3 regions of the Pseudomonas sp. DP-17 genome follow, and region 1 is predicted to be linked to each of the others. Evidence: predicted binding sites of a transcription regulator. Region 1 holds the regulator's gene; each other region holds the start of a gene.
The links. The regulator sigma-54, encoded in region 1, starts transcription at its own class of promoters, with help from an activator protein. The targets are predictions, from matches to a motif close to ANTGGCATNNANNTTGCTNT.
Positions count from the first base shown of each region.

Region 2: the regulator sigma-54 is predicted to act here: its motif matches at 3,469-3,488, upstream of flgB (flagellar basal body rod protein FlgB).
Region 3: the regulator sigma-54 is predicted to act here: its motif matches at 2,754-2,773, upstream of MJ122_RS10110 (CmpA/NrtA family ABC transporter substrate-binding protein).

Region 1 covers NZ_JAKSXG010000016.1:81,409-89,259, forward strand. The annotation lists gene mlaE (lipid asymmetry maintenance ABC transporter permease subunit MlaE) at 1-46, opposite strand, end outside; gene MJ122_RS25630 (ATP-binding cassette domain-containing protein) at 46-855, opposite strand; gene MJ122_RS25635 (KpsF/GutQ family sugar-phosphate isomerase) at 1,094-2,068, shown strand; gene MJ122_RS25640 (HAD family hydrolase) at 2,069-2,593, shown strand; gene lptC (LPS export ABC transporter periplasmic protein LptC) at 2,599-3,174, shown strand; gene lptA (lipopolysaccharide transport periplasmic protein LptA) at 3,161-3,697, shown strand; gene lptB (LPS export ABC transporter ATP-binding protein) at 3,697-4,422, shown strand; gene MJ122_RS25660 (RNA polymerase factor sigma-54) at 4,677-6,179, shown strand; gene raiA (ribosome-associated translation inhibitor RaiA) at 6,258-6,566, shown strand; gene ptsN (PTS IIA-like nitrogen regulatory protein PtsN) at 6,576-7,043, shown strand; gene rapZ (RNase adapter RapZ) at 7,046-7,851, shown strand, end outside.
Region 2 covers NZ_JAKSXG010000001.1:362,545-370,395, forward strand. The annotation lists gene MJ122_RS01675 (thiamine pyrophosphate-dependent enzyme) at 1-240, shown strand, start outside; gene MJ122_RS01680 (flagellar hook protein FlgE) at 321-1,826, opposite strand; gene flgD (flagellar hook assembly protein FlgD) at 1,854-2,552, opposite strand; gene flgC (flagellar basal body rod protein FlgC) at 2,570-3,016, opposite strand; gene flgB (flagellar basal body rod protein FlgB) at 3,022-3,429, opposite strand; gene cheR (protein-glutamate O-methyltransferase CheR) at 3,956-4,777, opposite strand; gene MJ122_RS01705 (chemotaxis protein CheV) at 4,900-5,838, opposite strand; gene flgA (flagellar basal body P-ring formation chaperone FlgA) at 5,975-6,664, shown strand; gene flgM (flagellar biosynthesis anti-sigma factor FlgM) at 6,807-7,118, shown strand; gene flgN (flagellar export chaperone FlgN) at 7,162-7,623, shown strand; gene MJ122_RS01725 (flagellar brake protein) at 7,753-7,851, shown strand, end outside.
Region 3 covers NZ_JAKSXG010000004.1:150,549-158,399, reverse strand. The annotation lists gene acnB (bifunctional aconitate hydratase 2/2-methylisocitrate dehydratase) at 1-2,504, shown strand, start outside; gene MJ122_RS10110 (CmpA/NrtA family ABC transporter substrate-binding protein) at 2,921-4,123, shown strand; gene MJ122_RS10105 (ANTAR domain-containing protein) at 4,126-4,704, shown strand; gene MJ122_RS10100 (polysaccharide lyase family 7 protein) at 4,940-5,632, shown strand; gene MJ122_RS10095 (thioesterase family protein) at 5,743-6,171, shown strand; gene MJ122_RS10090 (nitrate/nitrite transporter) at 6,485-7,696, shown strand; gene MJ122_RS10085 (bifunctional protein-serine/threonine kinase/phosphatase) at 7,723-7,851, shown strand, end outside.

The DNA.
Region 1 (7,851 bases):
CGCGCCCGAGCAGGCGAACGCGCTCGAGCGGTGAAGTCTTGCGCATCAACGTTCTCCCAGCAGGTCGGCGCGGTAATCGCGAGCAGGATAGTGGAACGGCACCGGACCATCCGGGATGCCCTTCATGAACTGGCGCACGCGCGGATCGTCGAGACCCTGCAGGTCGGCCGGCGTCCCATGGCCGAGCACACGGCCGTCACCGACGATATAGATGTAGTCGGCGATGCTCGCGGTCTCCGCCAGGTCGTGGGACACCACGATGCTGGTGATACCCAGCGCGTCGTTGAGCAGACGGATCAGGCGCACCAACACACCCATGGCGATCGGGTCCTGGCCCACGAAAGGCTCGTCGTACATCAGGATCTGCGGATCCAACGCGATGGCGCGGGCCAGCGCCACTCGGCGCTTCATGCCGCCGGACAGTTCGTCCGGCATCAGTTCCACCGCCCCACGCAGGCCCACGGCCTGCAGTTTCATCAGGACGATGTCGCGAATCATCTCCTCGGGCAGCTCGGTGTGCACCCGCAGCGGGAAGGCCACGTTCTCGAAGACGTCGAGATCGGTGAACAGCGCGCCGCTCTGGAACAGCACGCCGAATTGCTTGCGCATGTCGAACAGGTCGCTGCGGCCCAGCGTCGGAAGGTTCTGGCCGTTGACCCACACCTCTCCGCTCGCCGGCCTCAACTGGGCGGCGATCAGTCGCAACAGGGTGGTCTTGCCACACCCCGAGGGCCCCATGATCCCGGTGACCTTGCCGCGTGGAATGCGGATGTCCACGTTATCGAAAATCTTACGCGTGCCACGCTTGAAGCTCAGGCCCTTCAGCTCGACCGCGTATTGGTCATTGGTGCTCATAGAACTCCTTTCATCACGGCGCTGTCCGTTGCCCCGTCTGTCACACGGCAGGAACACGGCGCGGCAGGCCGAACGGCCGCGAACTATAACACCGCGCGAAGCCCCGCCCCAAGGGCTGCTAAGCCGCCGTTAAGGGACAGTTCAGCAAAATGCACTCAACATTGAGATGCCAGTGATGAAGCCTTTGCCGCTTTCCCGTTATAATCTCGCACTTCATTTTGCCCCGCGCCTTTCGAACATGAGCCAGAAACACGATTTCATCCAGTCGGCACAACGCACTATCCGCCTCGAGCGTGACTCGGTGGACGCGCTGCTGCCGCGTATCGGCGCCGATTTTTCCCTGGCCTGCGAGCTCCTGCTGAACTGCGTGGGCCGTGTCGTCGTGGTCGGGATGGGCAAGTCCGGGCATATTGCCCGCAAGATCGCCGCCACCCTGGCCAGCACCGGCACACCGGCCTTCTTCGTGCACCCGGCCGAAGCCAGCCATGGCGACATGGGCATGATCACCAAGGACGACGTCGTCCTCGCCCTGTCCAACTCCGGCTCGACCGCGGAAATCATCACCCTGCTGCCGCTGATCAAGCGCCTGGGCATCACCCTGATCAGCATGACCGGCAACGCCGAATCGCCGCTGGCCAAGGCCGCGGCGGTCAACCTGGATGCCAGCGTCGAGCACGAGGCCTGCTCGCTGAACCTGGCGCCGACCTCCTCCACCACGGTTTCCCTGGTGATCGGCGACGCCCTCGCCATCGCCCTGCTGGAAGCTCGCGGCTTCACCGCCGAAGACTTCGCTTTCTCGCATCCGGGCGGCGCGCTGGGCCGTCGATTGTTGCTGAAAGTGGAAAACATCATGCACGTGGGTGAAGCATTGCCACAGGTTTCTCCCGGCACATCGCTCAGTGGCGCCCTGCTGGAAATGACCCGAAAGGGCCTGGGCATGACCATCGTACTGGGCGAAGACGGCCGGCTGGCCGGGGTCTTCACCGACGGCGACCTGCGCCGCACCCTGGACAAGGGCCTGGACGTGCGCCAGGTGACCATCGACCAGGTGATGACCGTGCACGGCAAGACCGCCCGCCCGGACATGCTCGCCGCCGAAGCCCTGAAGATCATGGACGACCACAAGATCAATGTGCTGGTGGTGGTCGACGACAAGGATCATCCGGTCGGCGTGCTGCATGTCCACGACCTGACCCGCGCGGGAGTCATCTGAATGACGGCCGACCTGCTGCAACGCGCCAAAGCGGTCCGCCTGGCGGTTTTCGATGTCGACGGCGTACTCACCGACGGCAAGCTCTACTTCCTGCCTGATGGTGGCGAGTTCAAGACCTTCAATACCCTGGACGGCCACGGCATCAAGATGCTCATGGCCTCCGGCGTGCGCACCGCGATCATTACCGGCCGCTCGAGCCCGGTGGTCGAGCGCCGGGCGAAGAACCTGGGTATCGACCACCTGTTCCAGGGTCGCGAGGACAAGCTGGTCGCCCTCGACGAGTTGCTTACCGAACTGGGTCTAGGCTATGAAGAAGTCGCCTACCTGGGCGACGACCTGCCCGACCTGCCGGCCATCCGCCGCGCAGGTCTGGGCATGGCGGTCGCCAGCGCTGATGCCTTCGTGCGCCAGCATGCCGACGGCGTGACCCAGGCCCGTGGCGGCGAAGGCGCCGCCCGTGAATTCTGCGAATTGATCCTGCGCGCCCAGGGCAACCTCGAAGCCGCCCAGAACGCGTATCTCTAGAGCCGATGATGCCCAAGACACTCCAACAGAAGCTGTTGCTCGCCCTGATCGCCATCCTGCTGATCGCGCTGGGCTATTACTGGAACGTGCGCCTGGACTTCAACGAGCGGCAACTCAAGTCGCAGACCAGCGACGCCATCGATTTCTATGTGGTGAACGCCAAGAGCGTTCAGTACCGCGTCGACGGTTCCCTCGCCTACGAGATGACCGCCGACAAACTCGAACACCTGAAAGCAACCGACGTGACCCTGGTCACCACGCCTGATCTCTTCTTCCACCGGGAGAACGAGCCGCAGCCGTGGCATGTCCAGAGCGTTCGCGCCGAAGTGGCCCCCGAAGGCAAGCAGGTCGAGCTGATCGACGACGTGCGCGTTGCGCGCACCGACGCTCAGCAACGTACGCTCCTGCTCAACACCTCGCGCATGACGGTGTTCCCAGACAAGGACTATGCGCAGACTGACCAGCCCGTGAAAATCACCGAGCCCAACGGTGTAACCACGGCAGTTGGCATGAAAGCGTATCTGAAAGACAGCCGGATGCTCCTGCTGTCCAACGTAAGAGGTCAGCATGAGGCTCGTTAACACCCTCCCCCTTCTTTTCAGCCTCGCCGCCGCCATCGGCAGCTCTGCCGCCTGGGCCCTTCCCACCGACCGGGAACAGCCGATCCGCGTCCAGGCCGACAGCGCCGAACTGGATGACAAGCAGGGCGTGGCCGTGTATCGCGGCGACGTGGTGGTGACCCAGGGCAGCATGAAGCTGACTGGCAACACCGTTACGCTCAAGCAGAACAAGGACGGCGAGATCGAGGTCGTCACCTCGGTCGGCAAGCCCGCCTACTTCGAACAGAAGCCGGCGCCCGACAAGCAGATCACCCAGGCCTACGGCCTGACGATCCAGTATTTCGTCTCGCAGAACCGCGTCGTGCTGATCGACCAGGCCAAGGTGATCCAGGAAGGCAACACCTTCGAAGGCGAGAAGATCGTCTATGACACCCAGCGCCAGATCGTCAACGCAGGCCGTGCCACCGGCTCCCAGGTGACCACGCCGCGGCCGCGTATCGACATGGTCATCCAGCCCAAGAAAAAGCAGGATCAAGCGCAGTAATGGCTACGCTAACCGCCCAGCACCTCGCCAAGAGCTACAAGAGCCGGCAAGTCGTCCGCGATGTCAGCATGAACATCGAAAGCGGACAGATCGTCGGCCTGCTCGGCCCCAACGGAGCGGGCAAGACCACCTGCTTCTACATGATCGTCGGGCTGGTTCGCGCCGATCAGGGCGTCGTGCGCATCGACGAGCAGGACGTCACCCACCTGCCCATGCATGGCCGCGCGCGAGCCGGCATCGGCTATCTGCCGCAGGAAGCCTCGATCTTCCGCAAGCTGTCGGTGGCGGACAACATCGGCGCCATCCTCGAGACCCGCGCCGACCTTGATCGCGCCGGTCGCCAGGAAGCCCTGGAGGGCCTGCTCGAGGAGTTCCACATCCACCATATTCGCGACAACCTCGGCATGAGTCTGTCCGGTGGTGAGCGCCGCCGCGTGGAAATCGCCCGCGCCCTCGCCAGTTCGCCGAAATTCATCCTGCTGGACGAGCCTTTCGCCGGCGTAGACCCGATCTCGGTGGGCGATATCAAGCAGATCATCCATCATCTCAAGGCCAAGGGCATCGGTGTCCTGATCACCGACCACAACGTCCGGGAGACCCTGGACATCTGCGAAACGGCGTACATCGTCAACGACGGTCAGCTGATCGCCGAAGGCAGCGCCGAGAGCATCCTCGCCAACGACCTGGTGAAGGAAGTCTATCTGGGCCACGAGTTCCGCCTGTAAGGCCCTGGACCGCGCCCTGCCTGGGCGCGGCAGCCATCACTTTCGTCCACGCGTGGCGCGGCTTGTGGGCCGCTCCGCGGCCTGGCCGGCTGCCTGCCTTTCCCTGCCGCAACCGGGTTGTAACGAAAGGTCGACAGCCCCTAGGCAAAGCGTCCAAACTCAGGCATATAATTTGCTTCCTCGCGGCGCCCCGGCGTCCGTAGTCGTGGATATGGCGCGTTTTGCGCCAGCGAACAAGGTGCCTAGTTCCAGCCATGAAACCATCGCTAGTCCTCAAGATGGGCCAGCAGCTGACGATGACTCCGCAGCTGCAACAGGCCATCCGACTGCTCCAGCTCTCGACGCTGGACCTCCAACAGGAAATCCAGGAAGCCCTGGAGTCCAACCCCATGCTGGAGCGCCAGGAAGAAGGCGAGGATTACGACAACAGCGACCCCATGGCCGACGGCGCCGAGTCGGGCGCCAACGGCAGCGCCAGCAGCTCCCAGGACAACTTCCAGGAAAGCACCACGCCCAACGCCGACAGCCTCGACGAAGACCAGTGGGCCGAACGCATCCCCAACGAGCTGCCGGTCGACACCGCCTGGGAAGACATCTACCAGACCAGCGCCAGCAGCCTGCCCAGCAATGATGATGACGAGTGGGACTTCACTGCCCGCACCACCGCTGGCGAAAGCCTGCAGAGCCATCTCCTGTGGCAGCTCAACCTGGCGCCCATGTCCGATACGGACCGCCTGATCGCCCTGAGCATCATCGACGGCATCAACGATGACGGCTACCTCGACGAATCCCTCGAAGACATTCTCGCCTCCATCGACCCGGAACTGGGCGTGGAGATGGATGAAGTGGAAGTCGTGCTGCGTCGAGTGCAGCAGCTTGAACCTGCCGGCGTCGGTGCGCGCAACCTGCGCGAATGCCTGCTGCTGCAACTGCGCCAGATGCCGACCAAGACCTGCCTGCTCGCCGAGGCCATCCGTCTGGTCAGCGACCACCTGGACCTGCTCGGCAGCCGCGACTACAGCCAGCTGATGCGCCGAATGAAGCTCAAGGAAGACGAGCTGCGCGAGACCATCGAACTGATCCAGTCGCTGCATCCGCGCCCCGGCTCGCAGATCGAATCCGGCGAAGCCGAATACGTCGTACCGGATGTCATCGTGCGCAAGCACAACGACCGCTGGCTGGTGGAGCTGAACCAGGAAGCAATGCCGCGCCTGCGCGTAAATTCTCAGTACGCAGGCCTGGTACGTCGCGCCGATTCCAGTGCCGACAACACCTTCATGCGCAACCAGTTGCAGGAGGCGCGCTGGTTCATCAAGAGCCTGCAAAGTCGCAACGAGACGCTGATGAAAGTGGCGACCCAGATCGTCGAGCACCAGCGCGGCTTCCTCGAATACGGCGAAGAGGCGATGAAACCGCTGGTCCTGCACGACATCGCCGAGGCGGTGGGCATGCACGAGTCGACCATCTCCCGCGTCACCACGCAGAAATTCATGCATACCCCGCGTGGCATCTTCGAGCTGAAATACTTCTTCTCCAGCCACGTCAGCACCTCCGAGGGCGGTGAGTGCTCGTCCACTGCGATCCGCGCCATCATCAAGAAACTGGTCGCGGCGGAAAGTCCGAAAAAGCCATTGAGTGACAGCAAGATCGCTGGTTTACTGGAGGCACAGGGCATTCAAGTGGCACGTCGTACCGTCGCCAAGTACCGGGAGTCCCTAGGAATCTCTCCCTCGAGCGAGCGCAAGCGGCTGGTGTGACGTTGATCCACGCCAAGGTGTTCCGGCGGCAGGCCCCATAACCTGCCACTTACACACGGGCAACAAGGAGAAAGCGGTATGCAAGTCAACATCAGTGGACATCAACTGGATGTGACCGACGCCCTGCGCGACTATGTCGGCGAGAAACTCGGCCGACTGGAGCGCCACTTCGACAAGATCACCAATGTTCAGGTCATCATGGAGGTCGAGAAGCTGAAGCAGAAAATTGAAGCCACCCTCCACATCGCCGGGGGCGAAGTGGTGGCCTGCGCCGAACATGAAGACATGTACGCGGCCATCGACCTGCTCACCGACAAGCTCGACCGCCAACTGATCAAGCACAAGGAAAAATACCTCGAGCGCCAGCAAGGTGTTGGTGTTCGTTAACCCCTCTCTATGATCCGACTTGAGCAAATCCTGACCCCCGGCCGTTCCCTCGTGAACGTGCCGGGCGGCAGCAAGAAACGTGTCCTCGAACAAATCGCCAACCTGGTGGCTCGCGAGCTGCCGGGTTTCGATTCCCAAGACATCTTCGACAGCTTGGTGGCCCGGGAACGCCTGGGCTCCACCGGCTTCGGCAATGGCATCGCCATTCCGCACTGCCGCCTCACAGGCTGCCAATCGCCCATCAGCGCCATCCTGCACCTTGACCATCCGGTAGACTTCGACGCCCTCGACGGCGCGCCAGTCGACCTGGTGTTCGTGCTGCTGGTGCCCGAAGCTGCCACCGAAGAGCACCTTGAACTGCTGCGGCAGATCGCTTCCATGCTCGACCGCGCCGACGTCCGCGACCGCCTGCGTCACGCCGCCAACGGCGAGGACCTGTACCGGATCGTCGTGGACTTCCAGAACAACGGGCACTGATCATGCGCCTGATCATCATCAGTGGCAGATCCGGCTCGGGCAAGAGCACCGCGCTCAACGTGCTCGAGGACAATGGCTTCTACTGCATCGACAACCTGCCGGCCAGCCTTCTCCCGGACCTGGCCCAGCGCGCACTGCTGCACACCGAGCTGCTGCACCCACAGGTCGCCGTCTCCATCGACGCGCGCAACCTGCCCAGCCAGCTGCAGCGCTTCCCTGAACTACTGCAGGAAGCCCGCGACAAGCACATCCAGTGCGACGTGCTGTACCTCGATGCCGATGATGAGACGCTGCTCAAACGCTTCTCCGAGACTCGCCGCCGCCACCCGCTGACCACCGACAGCCGCTCGCTGGCGGAGGCCATCGCCGACGAATCGCACCTGCTGGCGCCGATAGCCGACCTGGCCGATCTCAAGCTCAACACCACCAACCTGAACCTCTACCAGCTGCGCGACGTACTCAAGCTGCGCCTGCTGAACAAGCCCGAACTGGGCACCGCCTTCCTGGTCGAATCGTTCGGGTTCAAGCGCGGCATGCCGGTGGACGCCGACCTTGTGTTCGACGTGCGCTGCCTGCCAAACCCCTACTGGAAGCCCGAACTGCGCGAGCACACCGGGCTGGAGCCGGAGGTGCAGGAGTACCTGGCGGCGCAGCCCGACGTCGAGGAGATGTACCAGGATATCCTCGGCTACCTGAACAAATGGCTGCCGCGCTTCGCCGCGAGCAACCGGGCCTACGTGACCATCGCCATCGGTTGCACCGGTGGCCAGCACCGTTCGACCTACCTGGCCGAGCGGATCGGTCAAGC
Region 2 (7,851 bases), on a different contig from region 1:
TCCATCGGCCTGTGGGGGCGCAAGGTGAGCCACTGCGAGGATCTGGAGGCAGCCGTCGTCGAATGGCTGGCACAACCCGGCCCGGCGCTGCTCGACGTGGTGGTCAACCAGGAGCTGGTGATGCCGCCCAAGGTCGCGCCGGATGCGGTCAAGGGCATGGCCCTGTACGCGGCCAAGGCGGTGATCAGCGGGCACGCCGGTGACGTGGTGAAAATGATCGAGAACCACCTCGCTCGCTGACAGCCCACTCCCTTGTAGAGAATGAGCTGCAACGAAAAAGCCCCGCCGGGCAAACCGGCGGGGCTTCTTCATGACGACGATCAGCGCAGGTTGATGATGGTCTGCGTGACCGCGTCTTCGGTCTGGATGGTCTTGGCGTTGGCCTGGTAGTTGCGCTGGGCGACGATCAGGTCCACCAGTTCGTTGGACAGGTCCACGTTGGACGCCTCCAGCGAACCCGATTGCAGGGCGCCGAGGGTGCCCGAGCGCGGCGTGCCGACTACCGGCTCGCCGGACTCGGAGGACTGTACCCAGGAGGTCTTGCCGATCGGCGTCAGGCCCTGGACGTTGGCGAAGTTCGCCAGCACCACCTGGCCCTGCACCTTGGACTGGCCGTTGGTGTAGCGAGCGAAGATGTTGCCCTCGTCGTCGATTTCCAGGCCCGACAGCTGGCCAGTGGTGTAGCCGTCCTGGTTGACGCTGTTCACTGCAAAGGCGGTGGCGTACTGGGTCGACTTGCGGATGTCCAGGGTGATGCCGCCGGCGTTGGCGGTGGCGCCGTTGGCGCTCCAGGTGGCCGGAGTCTTGCCATCGGAGATGGCCGGGACCCAGTCGCCCATCACCAGGGTGCCGTCGGTGGGGTTGACCGTGAAGGCATCGCCGGTGCCGTTGTTCACCGGGGTCTGGGTCAGCAGTTGGCCCGCCGGGCTGAAGGTCAGGTTGACTTGGTACGGGCTGGTGCCCATGCCGCTGACGGCGGCCAGCACGCTGGCCGGGGTCGCGCCTGTGGCAGCGGCAGCCGCGTTGGCAGCGGCAATCGCCGCCGGGGTCGCGCCAGAGCCGGCAACGGCGGCGGCAACGCTGGCCGGCGTCGCGCCGGTCGCCGCAGCCGCGGTGGTGGCCGCGCTGATGGCAGTGCTGTCGTCGCTCGGGCTGGCCGGGTTGCGGCCGTCCACCAGCACGTTCATGGTCCAGGTGTTCGCTCCGGTCTTGGTGAAGTACTGGGTCATGACATGGGCGTTGCCCTGGCTGTCATAGATGTTCACCGAGGTCGAGGAGTTGTAGGTGGTCGGGTCGGCCGAGTTGAACGGGGTGACGGTCGGTGCGGTGTTGGTGGAGTTCAGGTTGAAGGTCTGGCTGACCTGGGTGGTCGCCTTGGGCGCCTGGTTCGAGGTCTCGATGCGCAGGTCGCCGACCACGCCGCTCTGCAACTGTCCCTGGGCGTTCACCGGGTAGCCCTGCAGGCGGTAGCCGTTGTTGTCCACCACGTAGCCGTTCTTGTCGGTGCCGAAGTAGCCGGCGCGGGTGTAGCTCACCGCCCCGTTGTTGCTGGTGACGAAGAAGCCGTTGCCGTTGATGGCCATGTCCAGCGCGTTCTGCGTCGAATCGATGGTGCCCTGGTTGAACAACTGCGAGACGTTGGACAGCAGCACGCCGCTGCCCACCGGGTTGCTGCCGCTGCCCAGTACGGAGGCCGCGTAGACGTCGGAGAACTCCGCGCGGGACTGCTTGAAGCCGACGGTGCTGGCGTTGGCGATATTGTTGCCGGTGGTGTTGAGGTCACTGGAAGCGGCCTTGATACCACTGAGCCCGATATTGAATGACATGCTTAGCTCCTGGTCGGTATCGCCGACTTACTGGCCAATGATCTGGACTTTGGACAGGCCGATGCTGCCCAGTCCGGCGAGGTTGAGGGTCAGCTCGCCGCCGTTCTGCCCCAGCGTCACGCTGTCCACGTTGGCCGGCAGGAAGGTGGTCAGGCCGTAGGTCTTGCCCTCGTAGTTGGTCTGCGCTTCGAACTTGTAGCGGCCGGGCGGCGCGAGCTTGCCGCTGGAGTCCTTACCGTCCCACATGAAGCTGACGTTGCCGGCGGTCTGCTGGCCCATCTCCACGCGGTTCACCAGGGTGCCGCTGTCGTCGTAGATGTTGACCCAGCTGTTGGCCGTGGACACCGGCAGGGTGTAGGTGCCCTTGAAGGTCTCGGCGGTATCCACCATCGATTTCTCGGTTGGAACTATCACCTTGCGGCCGACCAGCGACGAGGCCTGCAGCGCCTGGGACGACTGGTAGTTGGAAAGCACGCTGTCCATGCTGGTGTTCAGCGACTGGATGCCTTCCACGGTGCTGAACTGCGCCAGCTGGGCGATGAACTCGCCGTTCTCCTGGGGCGACATCGGGTCCTGGTTGTTCATCTGCGCCACCAGCAGCTTGAGGAACTCGTCCTTGCCAAGATTGCTCTTACCGGCGGTCGCGGTGCCGCCGCTGTCCTTGTTGATCGCATACTGGTCCAGAACCGAGCTGGAGCCGTTGATGCTGCTGTTATCGATGCTCATCGTGCTCTTTCCTCAGCTTACTGACCCAGGGTCAGGACCTTCTGCATCATCTGCTTGGCGGTGTTCATCATTTCCGCGTTGGTCTGGAACGAGCGGCTGGCGGAGATCATGTCGGCCATCTCCTCCACCACGTTGACGTTCGGGTAATAGACGTAGCCGTCCTTGTCGGCGGCCGGGTGGTTCGGCTCGTAGCGAGGGACCAGCGAGCTCTTGTCTTCCACCACACCCAGGACCTGCACGCCGGAGCCGGCCTGGTCGGTCTCGCCGAACAGCGACCCCTGCTCGCCGCCTCCCTGGGCCTGCTGGAACATGGTGGCGAACACCGGATGGCGGGCACGGTAGGTCTGGTCGACGCTGGAGGACACGGTCTCGGCGTTGGCGATGTTCGAGGCGGTGGTGTTCAGACGGGTGGTCTGGGCACTCATGCCGGTACCGGCGATGTTGAAGACACTGGCAAGCGACATGGCGATTACTCCCCGCGCAGGGCGTTCATCAGCCCTTTGAACTTGCTGTTGAGGAAAGTGAACGAAGCCTGGAACTGCACGGAGTTCTCCGCGTAGTTGGACTGTTCGATCTGTTCATCGACGGTGTTCTGGTCGATCGACGGCTGGGTCGGGTTGCGATATTTAAGCGACTCGTCACCGATGCCGAAACCGTCCGCGGCAATGTGATGCGCGTTGGTCAGGGTGGCGCTGAAGGTGCCGTTCTTCATCTTGTCCGACTGGGCCGCCAGCACCGAGGCGAAATCCAGGTCGCGCGCCTTGTAGTTGGGCGTGTCGGCGTTGGCCAGGTTGTTGGCCAGGACTTCGGCGCGCTGGGAGCGGAAGCTCAGTGCTTGCTGGTGGATGCCGAGGGCTTTGTCGAAGCTGATGCTCATGGTCACGAACCTGTTTGCCGGTGTGGGCTTGCCAACACTTCAGCAAGGTGCGTGCCATATTGTCATTTCCTTGTTAATCAATGGCTTGAGAGGATTTCCGACGCGGCAAGGAGCGGCAAACAGCGGCAAAGCGGCAACCCGTTTCCTTGCCGCCAGGGGCAAGGCGGCAAGCTTGCCGCTGCGCTTTGCCGCCCCTTTCAGGTGGCCTCGCTGAAGTGCAGTTTCAGGGGTTGAGCGGCATGGATGCCGCGAGAGCCGCGATCGGCCAGGGATGGCCCTTCGTGGGAGGACGCCTAGTTCGTGCCCCTGAAACTGCGCCTCGATGAATTTTTCGCCTAAGCGAAAAGCCGGATGAAGGGGCAGGACCTTTGCCCACTTTGGGTGGGGCGGCCATCCGTCTCTCCAAAGCGGGTCGCCCGAGGGGCGAAACCAAGAGGTCTCAGCACACACCGTAGCGGCGCGGAAAACCCTTCCCGCAACGGGTCAACACTGCAAGAACCCCGCCCGAACAGGCGGGGGTCGGCCATCACTTGGCCTTGTAGATGATTCCCGGGCTGCACTGGACCATTTGGTAGTGGTCCGGCAACGCGTTGAGCGCTTCGGAGGCGCCGAGGAACAGGTAGCCGCCCGGCTTGAGCGTGGCATGGATGCGCAGGAGGATGTCGCGCTTCACCTCGGCCGAGAAATAGATCAGCACGTTGCGGCAGAACACCATGTCGAACTTGCCCAGTGTGGCGTAGCTGTCCAGCAGGTTCAGCGCGCGGAACTCCACGCGGCTCTTGATCGCCGGCTTGACCGTCCAGCGCCCCGGGGTCTTCTGGTCGAAGTAGCGGGCCAGGCGCTCCTGCGACAGGCCACGGCCAATCGCCAGGCTGTCGTACTCGCCGGCCTTGCAGGCGGTGAGCATCGAGCCGGAGAGGTCGGTGGCGACAATCTGCACGCCCGCCTTCAACTGGCCGAGGTTGGTGCGCTCGAATTCGTCGATGGCCATGGACAGCGAATACGGCTCCTGCCCCGAGGAACAGGCCGCCGACCAGATGCGCAGGCGCTGGCCGGGCGATGCCTTGATCATTTCCGGCAGCACGCGGTTCTTCAGTACCTCGAAGGGATAGGTATCGCGAAACCACAGGGTCTCGTTGGTGGTCATCGCGTCAACCACCTGCTCGCGCAGCTGGCTGCGAACCTGGATCTTCTGCACCAGCTCGCCCAGCGACTTGATGCCCTGCTGCTCCATCAACTTGTTCAAGCGGCTGGAGACCAGGTACTGCTTGTTGGCGCCCAGGAGGATGCCGCAGGTCTTCTCCAGGAAATCCCGGAACAGCTCGAATTCGGAATTGGTGGATGTCACAGATACGCCTCTTTACTCGTGGACAGCTGTTGCCTGCTAGGACGGCAGCCGCCTGACCGGTGTTCCAAAAAACATAGACGATACGGGCGGCACCGGCGCCACCCGCGTCTTTACATGCCGCATCAGGCCGTTGCGCCATCCACTGCCTTGATCCGTTCCGACACGCGGGCGGCCAGGTCATCGGGACGGAACTTGGCCAGGAAGTCGTCAGCACCGACCTTCTTCACCATGGCCTGGTTGAACACCCCGGACAGCGAAGTATGCAGGAGAATGTGCAGATCCTGCATGCGCGGGTCGTGACGGATTTCCGCCGTGAGCGTGTAGCCGTCCATTTCCGGCATCTCGATATCCGAGATCACCATCAGCAGATCACTGCCCGGATGGCCGCCGGCTTCCACCATCTGGTTCAGGTAATCCAGTGCCTGGCGGCCATCGTTGAGCGCCAGCACTTCCACGCCGACGGTCTCCAGGCAACGCACCAGCTGCTTGCGCGCCACCGACGAGTCGTCCACCACCAGCACACGCTTGCTCACCGCGCGGGCCTGGGTTTCGGCATCCAGCACGCCTTCGGAGATGTCCTCCGAAGTCGGTGCCACCTCGGCGAGTATCTTCTCCACGTCGATGATTTCCACCAGCTGGTTGTCCACCCGCGTCACCGCCGTCAGGTAGTGATCGCGACCGGTGCCCTTGGGTGGCGGATGGATCGACTCCCAGTTCATGTTGACGATGCGCTCCACCGAGTGCACCAGGAAGCCCTGCACCTTGGTGTTGTACTCGGTGATGATCACGAAACTGTTGGCGATGTCGCGCAGGGCGTGACGCCCCGTGGCCAGCGCCAGGTCGAGGATCGGAATGGTACCGCCGCGGATGTTCGCCACCCCGCGCACCACCTGGCTGGATTTGGGCATCACGGTCAGGCGGGGGCATTGCAGCACCTCCTTCACCTTGAACACGTTGATCCCGTACAGCTGGCTGCCGTTCAAGCGGAACAGCAGCAGTTCGAGACGATTCTGGCCAACCAGCTGCGTACGCTGGTTGACCGAATCCATGACTCCGGCCATTGAGCCTCCTGTGCACGCAACGCCGCCCGACTCGCGAAGACGGCATGACCATTGCTTGGATCGTTGCATGAAACAAGCAACGACATTTTTCCGACGTCTGCCAAGCGCGCCCACCCGGGTGGCGGCCCTGTTCGGCATGACGGGTGCGCTGACCTTCTCCCCGGCTGGGGCGCAAGGCTTCACCGCGCCTGAAATCCTTATCGGCTCCACCCAGGGCTTTCTTGAGTTCAAGGTGGAAGATTATCTGCAGACTTCCGGCATAGACGCGCGCTACGACATCGAAGTCGCGCGCATCGACCCCCGCCTGCGCCTGGCGCAATGCGACAAGGACCTGACGCAGGCGCTGGAAAGCCCGGCGCAGCCCGTTGGTCGGGTCACCGTGCGGGTTCGCTGCGACGGCTCCTCGCCCTGGACGGTCTTCGTGCCGGCCACGGTCAGGCTGTTCCGTCAGGTGGTCGTCACCACCCAGCCGCTCAAGCGCGACCACGTGATCGAGGCCGCCGACATCAGTGTCGTCGAGCGCGACGTCGGCCCCCTGACCCAGGGCTACCTGACCGACCCCGAGCGGGCCCTGGGACAGAAGCTCAAGCGCGCCACAGTGAACGATCAGGTGCTGGCACCGGTCTTTCTCGAACAGGCTGCCGCAATTCGCAAGGGCGAGCAGGTGGTAATCCGCGCGCGCACCAGCGCCATCAACGTGCTGATGCCCGGCGAGGCGCTGTCCGACGGCGTGCCCGGCGAGCAGATCCGCGTGCGCAACCTCCGCTCGCAGCGTATCGTCAAGGCGCGGGTGATCGAGCCGGGGACCGTCGAAGTCACCCTGTAGCTCTGCGGTTTACGGCCATTTCTGGCATGATGACGGCAGCAGTCAGCAAAATGTGTAAGGGCGCACAAAAATTCGGCCTAAAGTTTTTCTGCAGACGGCCGAAAAGCTTGGCAAGCGTCCAATACCTCCAGAGGTTTCCACCATGGTTATCGACTTCAACCGGCTGAACCCGGCCACTACGCCAGCCACCACTGGCCGTAGCGGTGCCGCCCAGAGCGGTCGCAGCGAAGCCGCCGCCGAGCCCACCGTCAACGCCCCGGCCAAGAGCGGCGAACCTGTACAGCTCAGCGACACCGCGCAACAGCTGCAGAAAGTGAGCGATCAACTGAAGGACCAGCCCGTGGTCGACAATGAGAAAGTGGCTCGCATCAAGGCGGCCATCGCTGACGGCAGCTATCAGGTCGACAGCCAGCGGGTAGCCGGCAAGCTGCTCGACTTCGAATCCCAGCGCTGAGCCCGCTCGCGCTGGACCACCCTCGTAGACCGCCGAGCCCAAGATGTCTGACGCCCTGCTTTCCCTGATCAATGGCGACATCGAAGCAGCCACCGCACTGCTGCAGCTGATCGACGACGAGTTCCAGGCGCTGCAGGTGCGCGACCTGGGCCAGCTGCAGAAGCTGCTCGATCGCAAGCTGCCGCTGCTCCAGCAGCTCGAGCGCAATGGTCGCGAACGCAGCCTGGCGCTCCAGCAGGCCGGCGTGAGTGTCGACCGCGAGGGTCTCGCCCAGCTCGCCCAGGCCAGTGGCAACGGCGAACTGCTGGCGCGCGGCGACGAACTCGCCGCCCTCCTCGATCAATGCCAGGAAGCCAACCAGCGCAACGGCAAGATCATCCGCGCCGGCCAGGCCAGCACGGGCCGCCTGCTCGACATCCTGCGTGGCCAGGACACGCCCAATCTCTACGACCGCCGTGGCGGCGCTACCCAGAGCAGCCGCCAGCGCCCGCTCAGCCAGGCCTGATCGCCGCTGCGACGCCACTCCGATTGTCGAGAGACGGCGCTGGTCTGCCCGCCCGCCCTAGGGCAAAATGCCATTACTCGCCCTGCCCTGTGCAACACTCATAACAAACACAATGGAGACCCGCGGACCGTGTCCAATCTGTTCGCCGAGGAAAATGGCCCTCAACCGCCGAAAGTGCTGAAAGCTCCGGTGGAGATCCATGCCAGCCTGAAAACGCTGATGGACAGT
Region 3 (7,851 bases), on a different contig from region 1:
ACCCGCCGGCCGGCGAAGAAGAATTTCTCCTCGACCTGATCACCAACCGCGTACCGCCGGGCGTGGACGAAGCTGCGTACGTCAAGGCCGGTTTCCTGTCCGCCGTTGCCAAGGGTGAAGCCACCTCCCCGCTGCTCTCCAAGACCCGCGCCCTCGAGCTGCTGGGTACCATGCAAGGCGGTTACAACATCGCCACCATGGTCGAACTGCTGGACAACGCCGAGCTGGCCGAAGTCGCCGCCGAGCAACTCAAGCACACCCTGCTGATGTTCGACGCCTTCCACGACGTCGCCGAGCGCGCCAAGAAAGGCAACGCCGCCGCCAAGGCCGTGCTGCAATCCTGGGCCGAAGGCGAGTGGTTCAAGGCCCGTCCGGCCGTCGCCGAGAAGCTGACCCTGACCGTGTTCAAGGTCCCCGGCGAAACCAACACCGACGACCTGTCCCCCGCTCCGGACGCTTGGTCGCGTCCTGACATCCCGCTGCACGCCCTGGCCATGCTGAAGATGGCTCGCGACGGCATCGAGCCGGTTCAGCCGGGCTCCGTCGGTCCGCTGAAACAGATCGAAGCAGTCAAGGCCAAGGGCTTCCCGGTTGCCTACGTCGGCGACGTGGTCGGCACCGGTTCGTCCCGTAAATCCGCCACCAACTCGGTGCTGTGGTTCTTCGGCGACGACATCCCCTACGTACCGAACAAGCGCGCTGGCGGCTTCTGCTTCGGCACCAAGATCGCCCCGATCTTCTACAACACCATGGAAGACGCCGGCGCCCTGCCGATCGAGTTCGACTGCACCAACCTGGCCATGGGCGACGTCATCGACGTGTACCCCTACGAAGGCAAGGTCGTGCGCCATGACAGCGGCGAACTGGTCACCACCTTCGAGCTGAAGACCCCGGTCCTGCTGGACGAAGTCCGCGCCGGTGGCCGTATCCCGCTGATCGTTGGCCGTGGCCTGACCGAAAAGGCCCGCGCCGAGCTGGGTCTGGCTCCGTCCGACCTGTTCAAGAAGCCGGAAGCGCCGGCCGACAGCGGCAAGGGCTTCACCCTCGCGCAGAAGATGGTTGGCCGCGCCTGCGGTCTGGCCGAAGGCCAGGGCGTACGTCCGGGCACCTACTGCGAACCGAAGATGACCACCGTCGGTTCCCAGGACACCACCGGCCCGATGACCCGCGACGAGCTGAAAGACCTGGCTTGCCTGGGCTTCTCCGCCGACCTGGTGATGCAGTCCTTCTGCCACACCGCCGCCTATCCGAAGCCGATCGACGTCAAGACCCACCACACCCTGCCGGACTTCATCATGACCCGCGGCGGTGTCTCCCTGCGTCCGGGCGACGGCATCATCCACAGCTGGCTGAACCGCATGCTGCTGCCTGACACCGTCGGTACCGGCGGCGACTCGCACACCCGCTTCCCGATCGGCATCAGCTTCCCGGCCGGCTCCGGCCTGGTCGCCTTCGCCGCTGCCACCGGCGTCATGCCGCTGGACATGCCGGAATCGGTTCTGGTGCGCTTCAAGGGCAAGCTGCAACCGGGCATCACCCTGCGTGACCTGGTCCATGCGATCCCCTACTACGCCATCCAGGCGGGTCTGCTGACCGTCGAGAAGAAGGGCAAGAAGAACATCTTCTCCGGCCGCATCCTCGAGATCGAAGGTCTGAACGACCTGACCGTCGAGCAAGCCTTCGAGCTGTCCGACGCCTCCGCCGAGCGTTCGGCTGCCGGTTGCACCATCAAGCTGCCGGAAGAGGCCATCGCCGAGTACCTGAAGTCCAACATCACCCTGCTGCGCTGGATGATCGGCGAAGGCTACGGCGACGCCCGCACCCTGGAGCGCCGCGCGCAAGCGATGGAAGCCTGGCTGGCCAACCCGCAACTGCTGGAAGCCGACAAGGACGCCGAGTACGCCGCGGTCATCGAGATCGACCTGGCCGACGTCAAGGAGCCCGTACTTTGCGCTCCGAACGACCCGGACGACGCTCGCCTGCTGTCCAGCGTCGAAGGCCGCAAGATCGATGAAGTCTTCATCGGTTCCTGCATGACCAACATCGGCCACTTCCGCGCCGCCGGCAAACTGCTGGACAAGGTCAAGGGTGGCATTCCGACCCGTCTGTGGCTGGCTCCGCCGACCAAGATGGACGCCCACCAGCTGACCGAGGAAGGCTACTACGGCATCTACGGCAAGGCTGGCGCGCGCATGGAAATGCCGGGCTGCTCGCTGTGCATGGGTAACCAGGCTCGCGTACAGACCGGTTCGACCGTGGTCTCCACTTCGACCCGTAACTTCCCGAACCGTCTGGGCGACGCCACCGACGTGTTCCTGGCATCCGCCGAGCTGGCCGCTGTCGCTTCGATCATCGGCAAGCTGCCGACCGTCGAGGAGTACATGGCCTACGCGAAGGACATCGACAGCATGTCTGCCGATATCTACCGCTACCTGAGCTTCGACCAGATCGCCGAGTTCCGCGAAGCTGCAGCCAACGCGAAGATCCCGGCCGTTCAGGTCTGAGACTCCTAGCGCGATGAAAAGCCCCGCCCCGTGCGGGGCTTTTCTTTTCCAGGCCCGAAATAGAGCGCTCCCACCCTCCCCTCACGATGGGCCTAATACTTATTGACCGGTTGCACCACAGCCCACCGGGACTAAGGTGGACATCAGGCTCCTGCCGATATCCGTGCCCAGGTGCCCTTGTGGAACCCTCCAGAGGTGCGCTCCCTTCCTCTGCGCCCCGCCTGTATGGCGGGGCTTCTTTTTTCCCGCCCTGGCACAGCCCTTGCTCGACTCCTGAGGCTTGCGGTCCAACGGCGGATCGCCCCCGACAACCAACCATCGACAATGGCGTCGCGGCTACCTCCCTTCGGCGGCAGGTGGTGCGGCGCCATTTTTTTGCATTGGAAAGTGCATCGCGAATGCGCTCAGAGGTGGAGATGATCGACAGTACCAGCCCACTGCCGCACAGCCTGGCCTGGGTGGCCGGCTCCGACGCCCCGGAAAAGACCGCGCTCAACCTGGGCTTCATGGCCCTCACCGACTCCGCCTCGCTGGTGGTGGCCGCGACCCAGGGTTTCGGCCAGCCCTACGGCCTGACGCTCAACCTGCGGCGGCAGAACTCCTGGGCCGGGCTGCGAGACCGGCTGCTCAGCGGCGAGCTGGATGCCGCGCAAAGCCTCTACGGGCTGATCTACGACCTGCAATTGGGCCTGGGCGGTGCGCCGTCCACCGACATGGCAGTGCTCATGGGCCTGTGCCAGAACGGCCAGTCGATCAACCTTTCCGCCCCTTTGATGCGCGACGGCGTGACCTCCGCTGAAGCACTGCAACGCCATGTGCGCCAGAACGGTGCACAACTCACCCTCGCGCACACCTTCCCCACAGGCACCCATGCGATGTGGCTCTATTACTGGCTGGCGGCCCATGGCATCGATCCACTCCAGGATGTGCGCAGCCTGGTGGTGCCGCCGGCGAAGATGGTCGAGCATCTGAGGGCTGGACGCATCGACGGCTTCTGCGCCGGCGGCCCCTGGGGCGCGCTGGCCGTGGACGAAGGCATGGGCTTCACCCTTGCCACCAGCCAGCAGATCTGGCCGGATCACCCGGAAAAGGTATTGGGCAGCACCCGCGCCTTCGTCGAGCAATACCCCAACACCGCCCGCGCACTGGTCATGAGCCTGCTCGACGCCAGCCGTTTCATCGAGGCCAGCGCGGACAACCTGAGCAGCGCCGCCCAACTGATCAGCAGCGCAGACTACATCGACGCCCCGCTCGCCAGCATCGAGCCGCGCCTGCTCGGCCGCTACCAGGATGGTCTCGGCCACGCCTGGCAGGACGCGCACCCGCTGCGCTTCTTCGATGGAGGACAGGCCACCTACCCGTGGCTTTCCGACGGCCTGTGGTTCATGACCCAGTTTCGGCGTTGGGGCCTGCTGCGCGAAGACGTCGACTACCTCGGCATTGCGCGCCAGGTCCAGCAACTCGACCTTTACCGCGAAGCCGCCAGCGCCGTGGGCGTCAGAGTGCCGAACGTCGAGATGCGCCGCTCGACCCTGATCGACGGCCGCCCCTGGGACGGCAGCGACCCGGCCGGCTATGCGCGCAGCTTTGAGCTGAATGCCCTGGCGGAGCGAGGTTGAGCATGCTGCGCGTCCTGCTGATCAACGACACCCCGAAAAAGGTCGGGCGCCTCAAGGCTGCCTTGGTGGAGTGCGGTTTCGAGGTCATCGACGAATCCGGCCTCACGGTCGACCTCGCGCAACGGGTGGAAGCCTTGCACCCGGACGTGATCCTCATCGACACCGAGTCCCCCGGCCGCGACGTAATGGAACAGGTGGTGCTGGTCAGCCGCGACCAGCCGCGCCCCATCGTCATGTTCACCGACGAACACGACCCGCAGGTGATGCGTCAGGCCATCCGCTCCGGTGTCAGCGCCTACATCGTCGAGGGCATCCAGGCGCAGCGGCTGCAGCCGATCCTCGATGTCGCCATGGCCCGCTTCGAGAGCGACCAGGCCCTGCGCGCCCAGCTGCAGGCCCGCGAGCAGCAACTGGCCGAGCGCAAGCGCATCGAGCTGGCCAAGGGATTGTTGATGAAGATGAAGGGTTGTGCAGAGGAAGAGGCCTACACCCTGATGCGCCGCCAGGCCATGGGCCGCCAGCAGAAGCTGGCGCAGGTGGCGGAACAGATCATTGCGATGCACGAGATGCTCGGCCACTGAGATTGCGAGCGAGGTCCGGCCATCTGCCAGCGGCGGCACGGCGCGATCATTTCGCCAGCCACTCAGCTGGCCCCCGCTTCGCTGGCAACGCCCTATGCTGCGGCCGCCCGGCCAACTGGCCGGGCCCCGGAGCGCCATCGGCAGGGTTCGATGGCGTATCGCAGTGGCCGCCGCCGGCTAGGCACCTCGGCGCCACCCGACCTCGCCGCCAGTGCGGCCCAGCAAGGGCAAGCCCATGATCGACCTCAGCACCTGGAACCTCAGCGTCCCCACCGACCCCAGCCCCACCGAAGTCAGCACCGAGCAGATCGCCAGGGGCTACCAGAGCCAATATTTCCAGCGCGACGGCAGCCAGGTGATCTTCTGGGTGCCGGTTACCGGTTCGCACACTTCCGATAGCGTCTACCCGCGCAGCGAACTGCGCGAGACCACCACTGCCGGCGAAGTTTCCAACTGGTACTACAACCAGGGCGACAACGAGCTGCGCGTGACCATGAGCGTCCAGCAGGTCCCCTCGAAGAACAAGATCATCATCGGCCAGATCCACAGCCGCTCGCCCTACACCGGCGATGGCGAACCGTTGGTCAAGCTGCAATACCACTACCTGCCCACCCTGGAAAGCGGGCGCCTGGAAGCCCTGGTACGCAACCACCCCGACGACAGCGCCAGCATCAACATCCCGCTGATCGACAACGTCGCCCTGGACCAGGCCTTCAACTACAGCCTGCGCGTCACCTCGGTGGGCAACCTGGCGATCCGCGTGGAGACCTCCGACGGCCGCGCCAACTACTACCGCAAGATCCTCAGCACCGCCTGGTCCAGGCAACTGCTCTACTTCAAGGCCGGCGCCTACATCAACGACAACTATGGCGACAGCAGCGAGGGCGGGCGGATTACCGTGTTCCACCTGAACTCGGCGCACCGCTGACTCGTCATTCACTGGCCTGATGAGGCGCTGGGCGGGCGAACTGCGCGTAGAATGCACGGCACGCCCGCAACAACCCTCGCACTGCCCGCCGCATTTCGTCGAGATCGCCCATGGCCCGCCTGAAACTGGAATTTCCCGAAGAACTGTTCATCTACGAAACCAAGCTCACCGTCCGCGTCACCGACATCAACGGCGCTAACCACCTGGGCAACGACTCGATGATCTCGATGATCTCCGAAGCCCGCGCACGCTTCCTGTTCGACTATGGCATCCGCGAGACCGGCATCATCGTCACCGACCTCGCCACCACCTACCGCGCGGAGGCCCACGCCCGCGACCAGCTGCTGTTCGAAGTCGGCGTGATGGACTTCAACAAGTACGGCGGCGACATCATCTTCCGCATCACCCGCCCAGCCGACGACACCCTGGTGGCCATGGCGAAGTCCGGCTTCGTGTTCTTCGACTACGAGGCCGGCAAGGTCGTGCCGATCCCCGAGGCGTTCCGCGACACCTTCCCCAACGTCAACTGGGTCGCCTGACGCTCCAGTACGGGGCACGCCGCAACACGGCGCGCCCTTCGATGGACCACCGGTGCCCCGCACTCCTTCCTCATCCCCTTGATCTGACCGGGATTTTTCATCCTGGCCCGCGCCTTGCTCTACACAAGGCGATGGTAGTCAACGGCGATTACCCGACTTCGACAAAGGCGTCGCATCCACACCCGCGCAGTGCGGTGGGTGGAGCGACGCCTTTTTCGTTTGCCCCGGCGCAGGGGCTCAGGACCTTCTCGAACCCGGCGGCTGCCATGTGGCGCGCGACCGGGCTCCTCTACCGTCGATGATGAGGTGTTCGATGAACACGAGTTTCTGGAAAGCCGGCCATGCGCCGACCCTGTTTGCCGCCTTCCTGTATTTCGACCTGAGCTTCATGGTCTGGTACGTCCTCGGCCCGTTGGCGGTGCAGATCGCCACCGACCTGCAACTGACCACCCAGCAGCGCGCGCTGATGGTCGCAACGCCGATCCTCTCCGGCGCCATCCTGCGCTTCCTCATGGGCCTGCTGGCTGATCGCTGGTCGCCCAAGGCGGCCGGCATCCTCGGCCAGGTCATCGTCATCGGCGCACTGTTCGGTGCCTGGCAACTGGGCATCCACAGCCTGGAGCAGGCAATGATCCTCGGCGTGCTGCTGGGCATGGCCGGCGCCTCGTTCGCCGTGGCTTTGCCGCTGGCCTCGCAGTGGTACCCGCCGCAGCACCAGGGCAAGGCCATGGGCATCGCCGGCGCGGGCAACTCCGGCACCGTGCTCACCGCGCTGTTCGCACCGGCCATCGCCGCCGCGTTCGGCTGGCAGAACGTGTTCGGCTTCGCGCTGATCCCGCTGCTGGCCACCCTGGTGGTGTTCACCCTGCTCGCCCGCAATGCCCCGGAGCGACCGCCGGCCAAATCCCTGGGGGACTACCTGAAGGCCCTGGGCGACCGTGACAGCTGGTGGTTCATGTTCTTCTACAGCGTGACCTTTGGCGGTTTCCTCGGCCTTGCCAGCACCCTGCCTGGCTACTTCCACGACCAGTACGGCCTCGATCCGGTGAAGTCCGGCTACTACACCGCGGCCTGCGTCTTCGCCGGCAGCCTCATGCGCCCGCTGGGCGGCGCCCTGGCCGACCGCATTGGCGGCATCCGCAGCCTGCTGGTGATGTACACCGTGGCATCGATCTGCATCGCCGCCGTGGGCTTCCACCTGCCCAGCGCGATGGCGGCGCTGAGCCTCTTCGTGGTTGCCATGCTCAGCCTCGGCGCGGGCAACGGCGCGGTGTTCCAGCTGGTGCCGCAGCGCTTCCGCCAGACCATCGGCGTGATGACCGGCCTGATCGGCATGGCCGGCGGCATCGGCGGCTTCTGCCTGACGGCGGGCCTGGGCGCGATCAAGCAGGCCACCGGTGACTACCAGATCGGCCTCTGGCTGTTCGCCAGCCTCGGTGTACTGGCCTGGTTCGGCCTGCACGCGGTGAAAGCCCGCTGGCGCACCACCTGGGGCAGCGCAGCCGTCACAGCCGCACGGGTCTGAACGATGCGCTCCTACCGGTGTTGCCCATGACCCTGCAGGTCACCTTCGCCCAGGCCAGCGCCACGGGTCCGCGCGACGAGAACCAGGACGCCCTGCGGGTGGTCACCCCTCCCGCAGGGCTGGCCGCCAGCAAGGGTCACCTGTTCGCCATCGCC